4 regions of the Rahnella sp. R3(2024) genome follow, and region 1 is predicted to be linked to each of the others. Evidence: predicted binding sites of a transcription regulator. Region 1 holds the regulator's gene; each other region holds the start of a gene.
The links. Region 1 encodes PhoB, which activates phosphate uptake and scavenging genes when phosphate is short. Its sites were predicted from a motif close to CTGTCATAAAACTGNCNNAT; they were not measured.

Region 1 (4,215 bases):
AGCTCGACTTTTGGCGCCTGTAAATTGCCGTCCGGTGAGTTTTTCGCGCGGCGCTGGCTCCAGAATGCGCGATAGCCGATGCCTTTCACTTCAAACTCCACTTCGGCCAGTGACTCGGCGGTATGGCGGGTCATCAGTTCATTCTGACTTGGCGTGACGTTCAGGCGTGGCGTCTGATGATATAGCGCCAGACAAATGGCATCGAGCAGGGTGGTTTTCCCCGCGCCGGTCGGGCCGGTGATGGCGAATAAACCGTTGCTGGCGAACGGCTCGGCGGTGAAATCAATTTTCCATTCGCCTGCCAGCGAGTTCAGGTTTTTTAAACGCAGGCTGAGAATTTTCATTGTGCGCTGCCCTCCGTGCTCTGACCGCTGGTGACCTGTTCGACAACCTGGGCGAACAGCGTGCGCATCCGCGTCTGGCGCGGTTCATCCGTATCCGCTTCCAGCGACAATCTGCGTTCAAAAACGTCGCTGACGCTCAGCTCGCTGAGGGTTTCTTTTTCCTGCTGTTCGATGCTGTGAATCCGTTGTTCTTTACTGCGGCGCAGTAACACGACCTCCACCGGCAGTTCGGCGGTCAGCGCCTGAATGCGGCGCTGAATATCGCTGAGATAATCCTGCGTCGCCACTTCAATATCCAGCCAGACCGGTTTTGTAGCATCGCCTCCGGTGAAGTGCGCCAGCTGCTGTTCAATCTCCGCCAGCGAGCCTTTGATGATTTGCATCGGCTGGAAAACGGGGATCTCCAGCGTGTCGATGGCGTTGAGCGTGGCACCGTCGAAATCCAGCAGATAGACGCTTTTGACTTTGCTCAGCTCATCAAAACTGAGCGGAATAGGGGAACCGCTGTAACGGATATGTTCCGTTTTCGCCACGCACTGCGCGCGGTGGATATGGCCGAGCGCCACGTAGTCCACCGGCGGGAACGCCTGCGCCGGAAAGGCGTCAAGAGTCCCTATATAGATGTCGCGCACGGAATCAGAGGTGCTGACGCCAACGGTGGTCAGATGGCCGGTGGCGATGATCGGCAGCGGCAGACCCAGTTGGTCGCGTTTGGCCTGCGCAGCGTGCCACAGCGCATCATAATGCGCGGCAATGGCTTCCTGTAAGGCCAGCTGTTTGTCGCTGCCGGATTGCCCTGCCTGACTGGCGATTAAATCGCGCGGGCGTAAAAAGGGGATCGCGCAGAGTACGGCTCCCGGCGTACCATTGCGCTGATTTAACACCAGCACTTGCTCAGACAGATCTTCGCCGACGGTGGCGATCACCCGGGTATTGAGACAGGAAAGCAGCTCGCGGGACTCATTTAACGTGGCGACGGAATCATGATTACCGGCCAGCACAATCAGCTGACAGCCGGTGCGTTGTAATTCCACCACGAAGCGGTTATACAGTTCGCGGGCATAGCTCGGCGGTGAGCCGGTATCGAAAATGTCACCGGCCACGATCACGGCATCAACCTGATGATTTTCCACCTGTTCCGTCAGCCAGCGCAGAAAGGCCTGGTGCTCGGCGGCGCGGCTTTTGGTAAAGAAATACTGGCCAAGATGCCAGTCTGAGGTGTGGATCAGGCGCATGAAACTCCCTGTGGTTCGCGGTGCGGTAACAATGGCGCAAAGTATAAACGCCGACGGGGGACGATGTCCTGAGAAAATCGGACGTATTTCAGCAAGATGGCTGTTAAATTGCCGGGTAATGAACCATCCTTTCTATTCATAAATCTGTCACAAAACTGACGCATAATGGCGCCCGCAATCAAATAAAAGATCGCTAACCTATTGGCAGGACCTACGATGGCTAGACGTATATTAGTGGTTGAAGACGAAGCTCCTATTCGTGAAATGGTGTGTTTTGTACTGGAACAAAATGGCTATCAGGCTGTTGAAGCTGAAGATTTTGATTCCGCAGTGGCCCAGCTGGTCGAGCCTTATCCTGAGCTTATCCTGCTCGACTGGATGTTACCGGGCGGTTCCGGTATTCAGTTTATTAAGCACCTTAAACGTGAAGCCCTGACCCGCGAAATCCCGGTGATGATGCTGACCGCACGCGGTGAAGAAGAAGATCGGGTGCGCGGCCTCGAAGTGGGTGCCGATGATTACATCACCAAACCGTTTTCTCCGAAAGAACTGGTTGCCCGCATCAAAGCGGTAATGCGCCGCATTTCTCCGATGGCGGTGGAAGAGGTGATCGACATGCAGGGGCTGAGCCTGGATCCTTCCTCTCACCGGGTGATGGCCAACGAGCAGGCGCTCGACATGGGGCCGACCGAATTCAAATTATTACACTTCTTTATGACCCACTCAGAACGTGTTTACAGCCGCGAACAGTTGCTGAATAACGTCTGGGGCACTAACGTTTATGTGGAAGATCGCACCGTGGACGTGCATATTCGTCGTTTACGTAAAGCGCTGGAAACCAGTGGACATGACAGAATGATTCAGACTGTCCGTGGCACGGGATACCGTTTCTCAACGCGTTATTAATCCCCACAGCGGAGAATCTGTGTGTTAGAACGTTTGTCATGGAAACGGCTGGCCGGCGAATTTTTCCTCTTTTGCCTGCCAGCGATCATTCTCGGCATTTTTGTCGGCCATTTTGGCTGGCTTCTCTTTGCGTCGCTGCTGGCGGCGCTGGGCTGGAACTATTACAACCAGCTTAAACTCTCACATTGGCTGTGGCTTGACCGCAGCATCACCCCGCCAAACGGGCGCTGGAGCTGGGAGCCGCTGTTCTACGGGCTGAACCAGATGCAGATGCGTAACCGTCGTCGTCGTCGCGAATTAGGGCAATTGATTAAACGTTTTCGCAGCGGTGCAGAATCGTTACCTGATGCGGTGGTGCTGACCACCGAAGAGGGCAATATTTTCTGGTGTAACGGTCTGGCGCAGGAACTGCTGGGCTTTCGCTGGCCGGAAGACAACGGGCAGCACATCTTTAACCTTTTGCGCTATCCGGAGTTTCGCGCCTGGATCCAGGCCCGGGATTTCAGCCGTGCACTGAATCTTCAGCTGAATAATGAGCATTACGTGGAGTTTCGCGTGATGCCTTATTCTGAAGGGCAATTACTGATGGTGGCGCGGGATGTCACGCAAATGCGTCAGCTCGAAGGCGCGCGACGCAACTTCTTCGCTAACGTCAGCCATGAGCTGCGTACGCCGCTGACCGTTTTGCAGGGCTATCTGGAAATGATGGAAGACGCCAAGCTGGAAGAGCCGTTTCGTTCCAAAGCGCTGGATACCATGCAGGAGCAGACGCGACGCATGGACGGGCTGGTAAAACAGTTGCTGACGCTGTCGAAAATAGAAGCCTCTGCCAATATGGATTTGCACGAGAAAGTCGATATTCCGGTGATGCTCGGCATGCTGGAGCGTGAAGTGCAAACGCTGAGCGGCGGCCAGCATGAGGTTGTATTCCGTATAAACGACAAGCTGAAGGTCTTTGGCAACGAAGATCAACTGCGCAGCGCGGTTTCCAATCTGGTGTACAACGCGGTGAATCACACCCCGGCGGGCACCCGCATTGAAGTCAGCTGGCAGCAAACGCCGCACGGCGCGCAGTTCCAGATAAGCGACAACGGGCCGGGTATTGCGCCTCAGCACCTTCCGCGCCTGACCGAACGTTTCTATCGCGTAGACAAAGCGCGCTCCCGCCAGACCGGTGGCAGCGGGCTGGGCCTGGCGATCGTCAAACATGCCCTGAGCCATCACAACGCCAGGCTGGAAGTCATGAGCGAAGTGGGTGTCGGCACCCGCTTTATGTTTACGCTGGCGCCGCGGTTGATTGTTCCGCAAGACGCCGGTGCGCAAGCTTCCATTAAGCCTTAACCCTCTCAAGCCTGTTATCTGTGGATTTCAGGCTTTCTTACTCTCTTCCAAATGAACATTTCCTCTAAATGAACATTCTTCCCGCTAACGTGAATTTTATTCATGTCTCATGAAGATTCCTCTGTTGCTGATAAGCGTGCTGCATGACACTATCCAATCAAAGACGTTTAGACATCCAGATGTCTATATATAACGCAACGCAATTATTTACTTTGTAAATCATTGGTATTCCGCCATACGCCGCGGGGTGCCTAAAAGGAGTCATGCATGCAACGTACAACCCCTCCATTCCGCGCCGACGTTGTCGGCAGTTTTCTGCGCCCGCTGGCGATTAAAGAAGCGCGTAAACAGTTTCAGGCTGGCGAGATTGATGCCGCTCAGCTGCGCGC
Region 2 (4,215 bases), 1.1 Mb from region 1:
GCACATTCAGATTATCGCCTGCGGGACGTCATATAACTCAGGCATGGTCGCGCGTTACTGGTTCGAAGCGCTGGCCGGCATGCCGTGTGATGTGGAAATCGCCTCTGAATTCCGCTATCGCAAATCCGCCGTGCGTCCGGGGAGCCTTATCATCACGCTGTCTCAGTCCGGGGAAACGGCTGATACGCTGGCTGCACTGCGCCTGTCTAAGGAACTGGGTTATCTTGGTTCTCTGGCTGTCTGTAACGTTGCCGGTTCCTCGCTGGTGCGTGAATCCGATCTGGCGCTGATGACCAAAGCGGGCACTGAGATCGGCGTGGCTTCCACCAAAGCGTTCACCACTCAGCTTACCGTTCTGCTGATGCTGGTGGCGCGTATGGGCCGTCTGAAAGGCATGGCGCCTCAGGTCGAGCACGATATTGTTCACGCACTTCAGGCATTGCCAGCGCGTATTGAACAGATGTTATCGCTTGATAAAACCATCGAATCTCTGGCAGAAGGTTTCTCTGACAAGCATCACGCCCTGTTCCTCGGTCGTGGCGATCAATACCCGATCGCGATGGAAGGTGCGCTGAAGCTCAAAGAGATCTCTTACATTCATGCAGAAGCCTATGCAGCTGGCGAGCTGAAACATGGCCCGCTGGCGCTGATTGACGCCGATATGCCGGTGATCGTGATTGCGCCAAATAATGAACTGCTGGAAAAACTGAAGTCGAATATCGAGGAAGTGCGCGCCCGTGGTGGCCTGCTGTATGTCTTCGCCGATCAGAATGCCGGTTTCACCGACAGCGAAGGCATGAAAATCATCCAGTTGCCTCACGTTGAAGAGATTGTTGCACCGATTTTCTACACCGTTCCGCTACAGCTGCTGTCCTATTATGTCGCGCTGATTAAAGGGACTGACGTAGACCAGCCACGTAACCTGGCGAAGTCCGTCACGGTAGAATAAGACTCTGCTCCTTCCGTTGCTGAGCGCCCCTTGCGGGCGCTTTTTTTATTTCTGAGCAGCAACAGGGTATAGTCCGCCTTTAACTGAAAGGCACTGCTGAATGCTGACCACTCCTTCCGTTCGAATTAACAAATACATAAGCGATAGCGGCATGTGTTCGCGCCGTGACGCCGATCGTTACGTCGGGCAGGGGCTGGTCTTTATCAACGATAAGCAGGCGGGATTTGGCGCGCCAGTATTTCCGGGTGATGTGGTGAACGTGAATGGTCAACAGATCGGGCTGCGCGACCAGGATGACCTGGTGCTGATCGCCCTGAACAAACCGGTGGGGATCATTACCACAATGGATGAGGGTCTGGCGGATAACATCGGTTTGCTCATCCGTCACAGCCAGCGCATTTTTCCCGTCGGGCGTCTGGATAAAGATTCGCACGGGCTGATTCTGCTGACCAATAACGGCGATGTAGTGAATAAGATCCTGCGCGCCGGTAATGATCACGAAAAAGAGTACGTGGTGACCGTTAACAAACCGGTGACCGACGCATTGATTCTCGGTCTGAGCGCCGGCGTCCCGATTTTGGGAACCGTAACGAAAGCCTGTAAAGTGATCAAAGAATCAGATGATGTCTTTCGTATTACTCTGGTGCAGGGGCTTAACCGTCAGATCCGCCGCATGGCGAAATATTTTGGCTATGAAGTCACACGGCTTGAGCGCGTGCGGATCATGAATATCCATCTTGCCGCGCTGCCGCCGGGGGAATCGCGCGAGTTAACCGGCGAGGAGCGGAGTGAGTTGTTCAGGCGTATCGAACATTCGGTTTCCGATCAATAATCGCCCTGAAAGCCCGTTTTACCCCCAAAAGCATCCCCTGTTTCCTCTGGATTGCCCACTTCGGTCCAATTGTGACCACTGTCATAAAACTGTCATATAACGTACATTTTACTGTCACCTAATTGTCCTATTTTCCTCCTGTGCCAAACACTTTAATTAACGTCGACATTAAGTCGGGAAGTTTAAAACCACCAGGAGTGGAACATGAAATTGATGCGTAACACCGTCGCCGGTTTTGTAGCAGCGACTTTTTCCCTCACAGCAATGTCTGCTTTCGCTGCCAGTAATCTGACTGGTGCTGGCGGTACCTTCCCTGCCCCTGTTTACGCCAAGTGGGCGGATGCTTACCAGAAAGAAACCGGTAACCAGGTGAACTATCAGGGCATCGGTTCTTCCGGCGGCGTGAAACAAATTATCGCCAAGACTGTCGATTTCGGTGCCTCTGATGCGCCGATGAAAGAAGAAGATCTGAACAAAAACGGCCTGTTCCAGTTCCCAACCGTAATCGGTGGTGTGGTACTGGCGGTAAACATCCCTGGGATCACATCCGGTCAGCTGACGCTGGACGGCGCAACGCTGGGTGATATCTACCTCGGCAAAATCAAAAAGTGGAACGACGCGGCGATCACTAAGCTGAACCCGGGCGTGAAACTGCCAGACACCAACATCGCGGTCGTTCGCCGTGCTGATGGCTCAGGCACCTCTTTCGTGTTCACCAGCTATCTGGCGAAAGTGAACAACGAGTGGAAAGAGAAAATCGGTTCAGGTTCTACCGTTAACTGGCCTACCGGTCTGGGCGGTAAAGGTAACGACGGCGTCGCGGCCTTCGTACAGCGTCTGCCAGGCTCCATCGGCTATGTAGAATACGCTTACGCTAAACAGAACAACCTGGCATACACCAAACTGGTTGATGCTGACGGTAAAGCGATTTCCCCGACGGAAGAATCCTTCAGCGCAGCAGCCAAAGGCGCTGACTGGAAGAAAACCTTCGCTCAGGATCTGACGAATCAGAAAGGTGATAACGCCTGGCCAATCAGCTCCACCACCTTCATCCTGATTTACAAAGACCAGGCCGATGCAGCGAAAGGCACTGAAGTGCTGAAGTTCTTCGACTGGGCTTACAAAAACGGCAACAAACTGACGACCGATCTGGATTACGCCGCACTGCCTGACTCTGTTGTTGAACAGATCCGCGCAGCCTGGAAAACCAACATTAAAGATTCCAGCGGTAAAGCACTGTACTAGGATCTGACCTTACGTCTGATATAGAGTACAAGTCTTCTGCTTCATTCCCTCTCCGGCCGGGGAGGGAATTAAATCTGAATTAAAAGAGAGTGGTATGGCTGAATACAAGCCGGCTATTAAGGCACCAAGCAAAAACGGTGACATCATCTTCGGCGCGCTGGTCAAACTGGCTGCGCTGATCGTGTTATTAATGCTGGGCGGTATTATCGTCTCGCTGTTTATTGCTTCCCTTCCAAGCATCGAAAAGTTTGGTTTATCCTTCCTGTGGACTAAAACCTGGGATGCCCCGAACGAACAATTCGGCGCACTGGTACCGATTTACGGCACCGTGGTGACCTCGATTATCGCCTTGCTGATTGCCGTACCGGTCAGCTTTGGTATCGCATTATTCCTCACCGAACTTGCCCCTAACTGGATGAAGCGCCCGCTGGGTATTGCAATCGAACTGCTGGCGGCGATCCCCAGTATTGTTTACGGCATGTGGGGGCTGTTCGTCTTTGCACCGCTGTTTGCGCAGTATTTCCAGACCCCTGTCGGTGACGTGCTCTCCGGCATTCCGATCGTCGGCGCCTTGTTCGCCGGCCCCGGTTTCGGTATCGGTATTCTGGCCGCCGGTGTGATCCTTGCCATCATGATCATCCCTTACATCGCCTCTGTGATGCGTGACGTGTTTGAACAAACACCGGTGATGATGAAAGAGTCTGCATACGGCATTGGCTGTACGACGTGGGAAGTGATCTGGCGCATCGTGCTGCCGTTCACCAAAAATGGCGTGATTGGCGGTGTGATGTTAGGCCTTGGCCGCGCGTTGGGTGAAACCATGGCGGTGACCTTTATCATCGGTAACACCTACCAGCTCGACAGCGTCTCGCTGTATATGCCGGGCAACAGTATTACCTCGGCGCTGGCCAACGAATTCGCTGAAGCGGAAGCCGGTCTGCATACTGCCGCGCTGATGGAACTCGGCCTCATCCTGTTTGTTATCACCTTTATTGTTCTGGCGCTGTCGAAAGTGATGATTCTGCGCCTGGCTAAGAAAGAGGGCCGTTAAGATGACGACACTCGAAATGCAAAGCACACCTGAACTGCTGGAATCGCGCCGTAAACGCCAGGCATGGCGTCGCCAGAAGAACCGTCTGGCGCTGATGGTGTCGATGATGACCATGGCATTCGGTCTGTTCTGGCTGGT
Region 3 (4,215 bases), 3.1 Mb from region 1:
CACCTCTTTTGTCAACCGCATCGCCGATGCCACGCTGCCAATCGACGAACTGATCGCCGATCCGGTTCTGGCCGTTGAAGCGCTGGCCGCCACGGAAGGACAGGTCGGATTGCCGCACCCGCGCATCGCCCTGCCACGCAATTTGTACGGCGATAAACGCGTCAACTCTGCCGGGCTGGATATGTCCAGCGAGCACCGTCTGGCCTCGCTGTCCAGCGCCCTGCTGCAAAGCGCCAGCCATACGATCACCGCACAGCCGATGATCGATGCGCCCACTGACGACGGTGAATTTTTGCCGGTCATCAACCCGTCTGAACATACCGACATCGTCGGGCACGTGCGTGAAGCCACAGAAGCGGAAATCAGCCGTGCGCTGGACGCTTCCGCCACGGCTGGCGCCATCTGGTTTGCGACGCCTCCCGAAGAGCGCGCCGCAATCCTGCAACGCGGTGCAGAATTGATGGAAGCGCAGTTGCAAAGTCTGCTTGGCGTGCTGGTGCGCGAGGCTGGAAAAACCTTTAATAACGCCATCGCCGAAGTGCGCGAAGCGGTGGATTTCCTGCACTACTATGCCGGCCAGATCCGCGAAGATTTCACCAACGACACGCACCGTCCGCTCGGCCCGGTGGTGTGTATCAGCCCGTGGAACTTCCCGCTGGCGATTTTCACCGGTCAGATCGCCGCCGCACTGGCCGCAGGCAACAGCGTGCTGGCAAAACCGGCGGAGCAAACGCCTCTGATTGCGGCGCTTGCCGTCGGTATTCTGCACGAAGCCGGGGTTCCGGCCGGGGTACTGCAACTGCTGCCGGGCAAAGGCGAAACCGTCGGTGCGCAGCTGGTCAATGACGAACGCGTTCGCGGCGTGCTGTTCACCGGCTCCACCGACGTGGCGGGTATTTTGCAACGCAACATTGCGGGAAGACTCGATCCGCAGGGGCGTCCGACGCCGCTTATCGCCGAAACCGGCGGCCTGAATGCGATGATTGTCGATTCCTCCGCCCTGACCGAGCAGGTCGTGATGGACGTGGTGGCCTCCGCCTTCGACAGCGCCGGTCAGCGTTGTTCTGCTCTGCGCGTGCTCTGCATTCAGGATGACGTGGCCGATCACACCCTGCAGATGCTGCGCGGTGCCATGGCCGAATGCCGCATGGGCAATCCGGAACGCCTGTCTACCGATATCGGGCCGGTGATTGACGCCGATGCCAAAGCCGGTATTGAAAAACATATCGATGCCATGCGCGCCAAAGGCCGCACGGTGTATCAGGCCACGCAGGAATTGGCGGCTGATCAGCAGGAATGGAACCGCGGCACCTTTGTAAAACCGACGCTTATCGAGCTGGAAAGCTTTGATGAGATGAAGAAAGAGATCTTCGGCCCGGTACTGCACGTGGTGCGTTATGCCCGTCAGGATCTGGATAAGCTGATCGGTCAGATTAATGCCGCCGGTTACGGCCTGACGCTGGGCATTCACACCCGCATCGACGAAACCATCCACCGTGTGACCCAGCAGGCGCACGTCGGCAACATGTACGTGAACCGCAACATGGTTGGCGCTGTGGTTGGTGTACAGCCGTTTGGCGGCGAAGGCTTGTCCGGCACCGGCCCGAAAGCGGGCGGCCCGCTTTATCTTTATCGCCTGCTCAGCAGCCGTCCGCCATTTGCCGTGCAACAAACCTTGCTGCGTCAGGATCGCGATCTGCCGCTGGACACGTCCGTGCGCGACGCGCTGCTTGCACCGCACCGCGCGTTGCAACAGTGGGCAACCCGCAGCCAGCAACCGGCCGCCTTTATCGACGTCTGCACGCGCTTCGCCGAAAGCAGCCAGGGCGGCACATTGCGCACCCTGCCGGGGCCAACGGGTGAACGCAACACCTACGCCCTGTTACCCCGCGAACGTGTTCTGGCACTGGCCGATAATCAGGCCGACGCCCTGCTCCAGCTTGCCGCCATCACCGCGACCGGTTGCCGGATCCTGTGGCCGGAAGCGCCGTTACAGCGCGAACTGTTCAGCCAGTTACCCGGGGCGGTACAGGAACGCGTGGACTTCGCACAAGACTGGCAAAACGATGCGCCGGTCTTCGATGCGGTCATCTACCACGGCGACGCCGACCAGCTGCGGGAACTGTGTCAGATTATCGCCAACCGCCCTGGCGCCATTGTGTCAGTGCAGGGCTTTGCGCGCGGCGATGACAATGTGTTGCTGGAGCGCCTGCTTCACGAGCGCTCATTGAGTGTGAACACCGCCGCGGCGGGAGGAAATGCGAGTCTGATGACCATCGGGTGAGGGTTGATATAACTGGCCGCTGCAATGGCGGCCTTTAACCCTGACCGAAACAGTGTCGGTTTCTCAGTTGCAGTGATCGCTTAACCCGTTGTGCCGACAACGCCAGAGAGGGAGGAAAGTGCCTCCCTCTTTGATCTCCCACGTTTTTTTCAAACATGCGCTACCGCGGACACCACGTACGTGTTCTGTGCCCCCCGCATGTGACGCAACCCCCGACACGTAGCCCGCCAGCCACAACATCTGTCTCCTCTGTCATAAATCCGTCATCCCTCTGACTTACCCTGCCAGTAACAAAATAAATCAAACTGTGTATTTGTATTTCTTTCGCTTTATTAAAAGGAGTTTTGACAATGCAACAACCTGTATCTCTGCTCGCCCGCGCCATCGCTGCCGCCCTGCTGCTTTCCGCTTCTGCCGGGTCTTTCGCTGATGAAAACAGCGTACTGACCGACCGTGCGGCAAAAGGCGTCCTGACCGAACAAGGGGGCGCACGCCGTCTCAGCGGTGATCAGACAGCCGCGCTGAAAGCCTCGCTTTCTGACAAAACGGTCAAAAACGTTATTTTGCTGATCGGCGACGGCATGGGTGATTCTGAAATCACCTCGGCGCGAAATTACGCGGAAGGCGCAGGCGGTTATTTCAAAGGCATCGACGCCCTGCCGCTGACCGGCCAGTACACCCATTATTCTCTCGATAAGAAAACGCAAAAACCTGACTACGTCACCGACTCTGCCGCTTCAGCCACCGCCTGGTCCACCGGCGTGAAAAGCTATAACGGCGCGATTGGCGTGGATGTAAACGGTAAGGATCACCAGACAATCCTTGAAATTGCGAAAGCCGCCGGAAAAGCCACCGGCAACGTGTCGACCGCCGAATTACAGGACGCCACCCCGGCCGCGCAAATTGCCCACGTCACTTCCCGTAAATGTTACGGTCCGCAAGAAACCACTGAGAAATGCGCCACTAACGCGCTGGAAAACGGCGGCCGTGGCTCCATCACCGAACAGTTATTGCAGACGCGCGCCGATGTGACGCTGGGTGGCGGCAGAAAATCCTTCAGCCAGCTGGCTAAAGCCGGTGATTTCCAGGGCAAATCCTTGAAAGATCAGGCGCTGGCGCAGGGATATGTGTGGGTGGAAAACGCCGGTGAGCTCAGCGCGGTAACCCAAGCCGACCAGAAAGAACCGGTGCTCGGCCTGTTCTCCGAAGGCAACATGCCGGTACGCTGGCAGGGTCCGAAAGCCTCGTATCACGGCAACATTGATAAACCTGCCGTCACCTGCGAAGCCAACCCGCAGCGAACTGCGGATATCCCGACGCTTGCCGCCATGACTGAAAAAGCCATCGATCTGCTGAAAACCAATGAAAAGGGTTTCTTCCTGCAGGTTGAAGGCGCATCGATTGATAAACAGGATCACGCCGCGAACCCGTGCGGACAGTTTGGTGAAACCGTTGATTTAGACGAAGCCGTGCAAAAAGCGCTGGAGTTCGCCCGTCAGGACGGCAACACGCTGGTTATCGTCACCGCCGACCACGCGCATTCCAGCCAGATCATCGAAACCGACGCCAAAGCGCCGGGTCTGACACAAACGCTGACCACGAAAGATGGCGCACCGATGACCATCAGTTACGGCAACTCAGAAGACGATTCCCAGGGCCACACCGGCACGCAACTGCGCGTTGCCGCGTTCGGTCCGCACGCAGGGAATGTGGTGGGCCTGACCGATCAGACTGATCTTTTCTTCACCATGAAGGGAGCAATGGGGATTCAATGAGATTAGAACGGTAACGTTCGTCGCCTAAACGGGCGTTAGGTCAAGACCGTGGGTTGCCACCCACACCGGCCTTAAGGGGGGCTTATCGCCGCCCCCCTTAAGAATCCCGGGCTCTTTCACTGCGCGCTATCGCTCGCGGGCTATATTCCAGCGGCT
Region 4 (4,215 bases), 100 kb from region 1:
CAGTTGATCGACCAGACAGCTCGGCAGCGGCTGTGGCTGAATACTCACCGCACCGACCACTTCACCGCGACGCAGACGTTCCTGTGTGCGTGTTTCATCTTCGACCTGCAAATTCAGGCGGATAGGGGAGTCGACCAGCACCGATTTCAGCGCCGGTAACAGCCAGGTCGCCAGACTGTCGGCGTTGACCGCCAGCGAAAGCAGCAGTGGCGTATCATTACTGTCGCTGTTGCTGTCACTGCCCAGCCACTCTTCTTCCAGCAATTCCACCTGATGCAGCAAGGCCAGTAATTTCTGTCCCTGCTCGGTCGGGCGGGGTGGAACGGTACGCACCAGCAGCGGTTGGCCGAATAAATTTTCCAGTTGCTTAATACGCTGAGAGACGGCCGATTGTGTGATGCATAGCTTCTGTGCGGCGCGTTCAAAACCGCGCTCACGGATGACCGCGTCCAGTGCCTGCAACGTTCTATAGTCCGGGCGTTTCATCGGAGTTCTGTCCCTTGGGTTCAATATTATCCGGACACTATGCCACAGTTTGTCAGTTTTTGTGGTGAGGAAAATCTTGGTGTTTGCAGCGCAATTGCACTTAATAAGTGTGAGCTGGTCACGCTCTTGGCTGCCCAATCTGCCGGGACATGCTTTATAATCACCGGCACAATTCGTTTCACCGAACTATTCACGCCACTTTCGGGTTATCAGACAGAGAAGCCATTATGACGCAGGAAGAATTGAAGAAAGCAGTCGGCTGGGCCGCACTGGATTACGTTACGCCGGGCACCATTGTCGGTGTTGGTACCGGATCCACCGCCGCGCATTTCATTGATGCACTGGGGTCCATCAAAGGCCAAATCGAAGGCGCAGTCTCCAGCTCCGACGCGTCTACCGCAAAACTGAAAAGCCTTGGCATCCATGTTTTCGACAGTAACGAAGTCGATTCGCTGGATGTGTATGTCGACGGCGCAGATGAAATCAACGGTTCAATGCAAATGATCAAAGGCGGCGGCGCAGCGCTGACCCGCGAAAAAATCATTGCGGCGATTGCCAAAAAATTCATCTGTATTGTGGATGCCTCCAAACAGGTCGATGTGCTGGGTAAATTCCCGCTGCCGGTGGAAGTGATCCCGATGGCGCGCTCCTATGTTGCACGTGAGCTGGTGAAACTCGGCGGCCTGCCGGAATACCGTCAGAATGTGCTGACAGATAACGGTAACGTGATCCTCGATGTGCATAACCTGAACATTCTGGATGCCGTCGCGATGGAAAATAAGATCAACAGCATTGCCGGTGTGGTGACCGTTGGCCTGTTCGCAAACCGTGGCGCAGACGTGGCGCTGGTCGGGACTTCCGAAGGCGTGAAAACCGTTAAACTGAAGTAATGACGATATAAGCAGAAGATCTGGCTGCTTTTCCCCAAAGCAGCCAGCCTCCGCCTTGTCATCCCGCTGTCATAACGCAATGTTATGAAGATGATAATTTTCTGGTTGAATCATCTTTTCTTCAAAGGCTTTAATTTGGTGACTTATGTCACATTTCAGTATTTCTCCTCCTGAACGTCTGGCGCTGTAAAATCTAACCAGCATGAAATGCTAAAAACCAACAGGCACGGTGAGCCTTCTGCTGCCTGGCAGGCAATCGTTTGTATTGATGATGGCGGATTTTTTGTTATGTTGGCTGTGAGCAATCACCTCGCAGTTCGAATTCAGCCAGAAAATATAGGGTCGGGAAATGGCAAAAGTATCACTTGAGAAAGACAAGATTAAATTTTTGTTAGTGGAAGGCGTCCACCAAAGTGCGGTTGATACACTCCGTGCCGCGGGTTACACCAATATTGAATTTCACAAAGGTGCTTTAGATACAGAATCGCTGAAAGAGTCGATTCGTGATGCGCACTTTGTTGGACTCCGATCGCGTACTCAGCTGACCGAAGAAGTGTTCCAGGCAGCAGAAAAACTGGTGGCTGTTGGGTGTTTCTGTATCGGGACCAATCAGGTTGATCTGAAAGCCGCCACGCGTCGCGGTGTTCCGGTGTTCAACGCACCGTTTTCTAACACCCGCTCAGTAGCCGAAATGGTGCTGGGTGAAATGTTGCTGATGATGCGCGGTATTCCTGAAGCGAATGCGAAAGCGCACCGTGGTATCTGGAACAAGCTGGCCGTCGGTTCATTTGAAGCACGCGGCAAACGTCTGGGTATCATTGGTTACGGCCATATCGGTACGCAGCTGGGCATCCTGGCAGAAAGCCTCGGGATGCGCGTGTTCTACTACGACATCGAAAGCAAATTGCCGTTGGGTAATGCGCAGCCTATTGCTTCGTTGCAGGAACTGCTCAATACCAGCGACGTCGTGACGCTGCATGTGCCCGAAACCGCCGGGACAAAAGACATGATTTCTGAAGTGCAGCTGGCGCAGATGAAGCCGGGCGCGCTGCTGATCAACGCCTCGCGCGGAACGGTCATCGACATTCCTGCTCTGTGCAATGCACTGCGCAGCAAACATCTTTCCGGTGCGGCGATCGACGTCTTCCCGGAAGAGCCAGCGACCAACAGCGATCCTTTCAATTCTCCGCTGTGTGAATTCGACAACGTGCTGCTGACGCCGCACATTGGCGGTTCGACCATGGAAGCGCAGGAAGGTATCGGCCTCGAAGTGGCAGGCAAACTGGCGAAATACTCTGACAACGGTTCAACACTGTCAGCGGTTAACTTCCCCGAAGCCTCTTTGCCAGCACACACTGAGAAAGCCAGCCGTCTGTTGCATATCCACGAAAACCGTCCGGGCGTGCTGACCAGCATCAACCAGATTTTTGCGGAGCAGGGCATCAACATCGCCGCGCAGTATCTGCAAACCAGCCCGGAAATTGGTTATGTGGTTATCGATGCGGAAACAGATATCGCGACGCTGACTACCGCGTTACAGCTGATGAAAGCGATACCGGGAACCATTCGTGCCCGTTTGCTCTACTGATCGTATCAGCCATAAATGACAAAGCCGCCGAAAGGCGGTTTTTTTGTGTCTGCATAAAATGGGGTGTCAGGCGTTTAAGCGTCCTGGAAGGCGCTTCACGTTTCAGAAGTAAAAGGAGAGGGTGATCAATCCGCAGAGGATCATGGATGAAAAGGTGATTTCGAACAGGTAGCGGCGCAGCATCATCTGTCAGTACCTCCGGATAGACACTGGAGAAAAAAACACCCGGCGAACCGGGTGTTAAATTATTCAGTCTTGATAAATGTGAGCAGATGCGTTCACAAAGACTTCTGGTTTACTTCTTATGCTGCTGGTGTTGCTTTTGCAGCCGGAGCAGCTTTCTTAGCATGTTTCACGTGTTTCTTGGCAGCCTGGGCTTTCTGAGCAACCGGAGCCGCTTTCTTAGCGTGTTTCACGTGTTTCTTGGCAGCCTGGGCTTTCTGAGCAACCGGAGCTGCTTTCTTAGCGTGCTTCACGTGTTTTTTAGCCGCTTGTGCTTTCTGAGCCACTGGCGCTTTTTTGGCTGCTTTTTTGTGTTTCTTGGCTGCCTGAGCTTTCTGAACAGGTTTCTTGTGGGCTTTATGCTTGGTGGCATGAGCCGGAGCTGCCGTTGTTGTGGTCGCAGCAGGCGCCGGAGTTGCTGTAGTTTCAGCAGCGAAAGCGACAGAAGACAGGCCCATTGCAGCGGCTACAACCAGAGCTAATACTTTTTTCATCGTTTATTCCTCAAGAATTTTGGTTTGTGTGTCTACCCCACTGCGGGGCCGATGAGAGAATAGTATGCGTGTCGGCTCAGGTTGTCCGTGAGTGAATGGTTTCGGCGTGTAACGCTATGTATAAATGAAAAATAACATGTATTTCAATGCGTTGATTGGGTTGTATGTATTGTGGCTGGTTTTTTAGAGACTTAGTTACAACATACTGAAGAGGGTGGTACGCTGTCATGTGCAGGCATCAGGATCCGGGACGGTTTTTTACCACGTCCATATTTTTCCGGGTGTAATGACTTCCGGCAAAGGTACGTCCCAGTGCTCGGCTGGCAACGCATCGACCTGCTGACAGTCATGCGCTAACCCAATCGGATAGGGCCCGCCATCCTGCCAGTGCTCCAGCGTGCGGTCATAAAAACCTCCGCCCATACCCAGGCGCTGCCCGTGATTGTCGAACGCAACCAGCGGCGTCAGGATAATATCCAGTCGTGAGAGTGGAATCACCTGCGTGACATCCAGACCTGGTTCGAGGATCTTCAGA

Region 2: the regulator PhoB is predicted to act here: its motif matches at 1,860-1,879, upstream of pstS (phosphate ABC transporter substrate-binding protein PstS).
Region 3: the regulator PhoB is predicted to act here: its motif matches at 2,534-2,553, upstream of phoA (alkaline phosphatase).
Region 4: the regulator PhoB is predicted to act here: its motif matches at 1,432-1,451, upstream of serA (phosphoglycerate dehydrogenase).

Annotation. Positions count from the first base shown of each region.
Region 1 is NZ_JBHGBU010000001.1:3,227,464-3,231,678, forward strand. Features, by position in the region: gene sbcC (exonuclease subunit SbcC) at 1-344, opposite strand, end outside; gene sbcD (exonuclease subunit SbcD) at 341-1,579, opposite strand; gene phoB (phosphate response regulator transcription factor PhoB) at 1,796-2,485, shown strand; gene phoR (phosphate regulon sensor histidine kinase PhoR) at 2,507-3,826, shown strand; gene ABSH60_RS14525 (cobalamin-independent methionine synthase II family protein) at 4,094-4,215, shown strand, end outside.
Region 2 is NZ_JBHGBU010000001.1:2,112,137-2,116,351, reverse strand. Features, by position in the region: gene glmS (glutamine--fructose-6-phosphate transaminase (isomerizing)) at 1-949, shown strand, start outside; partial or broken gene rluF (23S rRNA pseudouridine(2604) synthase RluF) at 1,050-1,775, shown strand; gene pstS (phosphate ABC transporter substrate-binding protein PstS) at 1,986-3,026, shown strand; gene pstC (phosphate ABC transporter permease PstC) at 3,121-4,077, shown strand; gene pstA (phosphate ABC transporter permease PstA) at 4,079-4,215, shown strand, end outside.
Region 3 is NZ_JBHGBU010000001.1:105,966-110,180, forward strand. Features, by position in the region: gene putA (trifunctional transcriptional regulator/proline dehydrogenase/L-glutamate gamma-semialdehyde dehydrogenase) at 1-2,284, shown strand, start outside; gene phoA (alkaline phosphatase) at 2,635-4,059, shown strand.
Region 4 is NZ_JBHGBU010000001.1:3,122,907-3,127,121, forward strand. Features, by position in the region: gene ABSH60_RS13990 (LysR family transcriptional regulator ArgP) at 1-486, opposite strand, end outside; gene rpiA (ribose-5-phosphate isomerase RpiA) at 714-1,376, shown strand; gene serA (phosphoglycerate dehydrogenase) at 1,726-2,964, shown strand; gene asr (acid resistance repetitive basic protein Asr) at 3,267-3,680, opposite strand; gene ABSH60_RS14010 (5-formyltetrahydrofolate cyclo-ligase) at 3,939-4,215, opposite strand, start outside.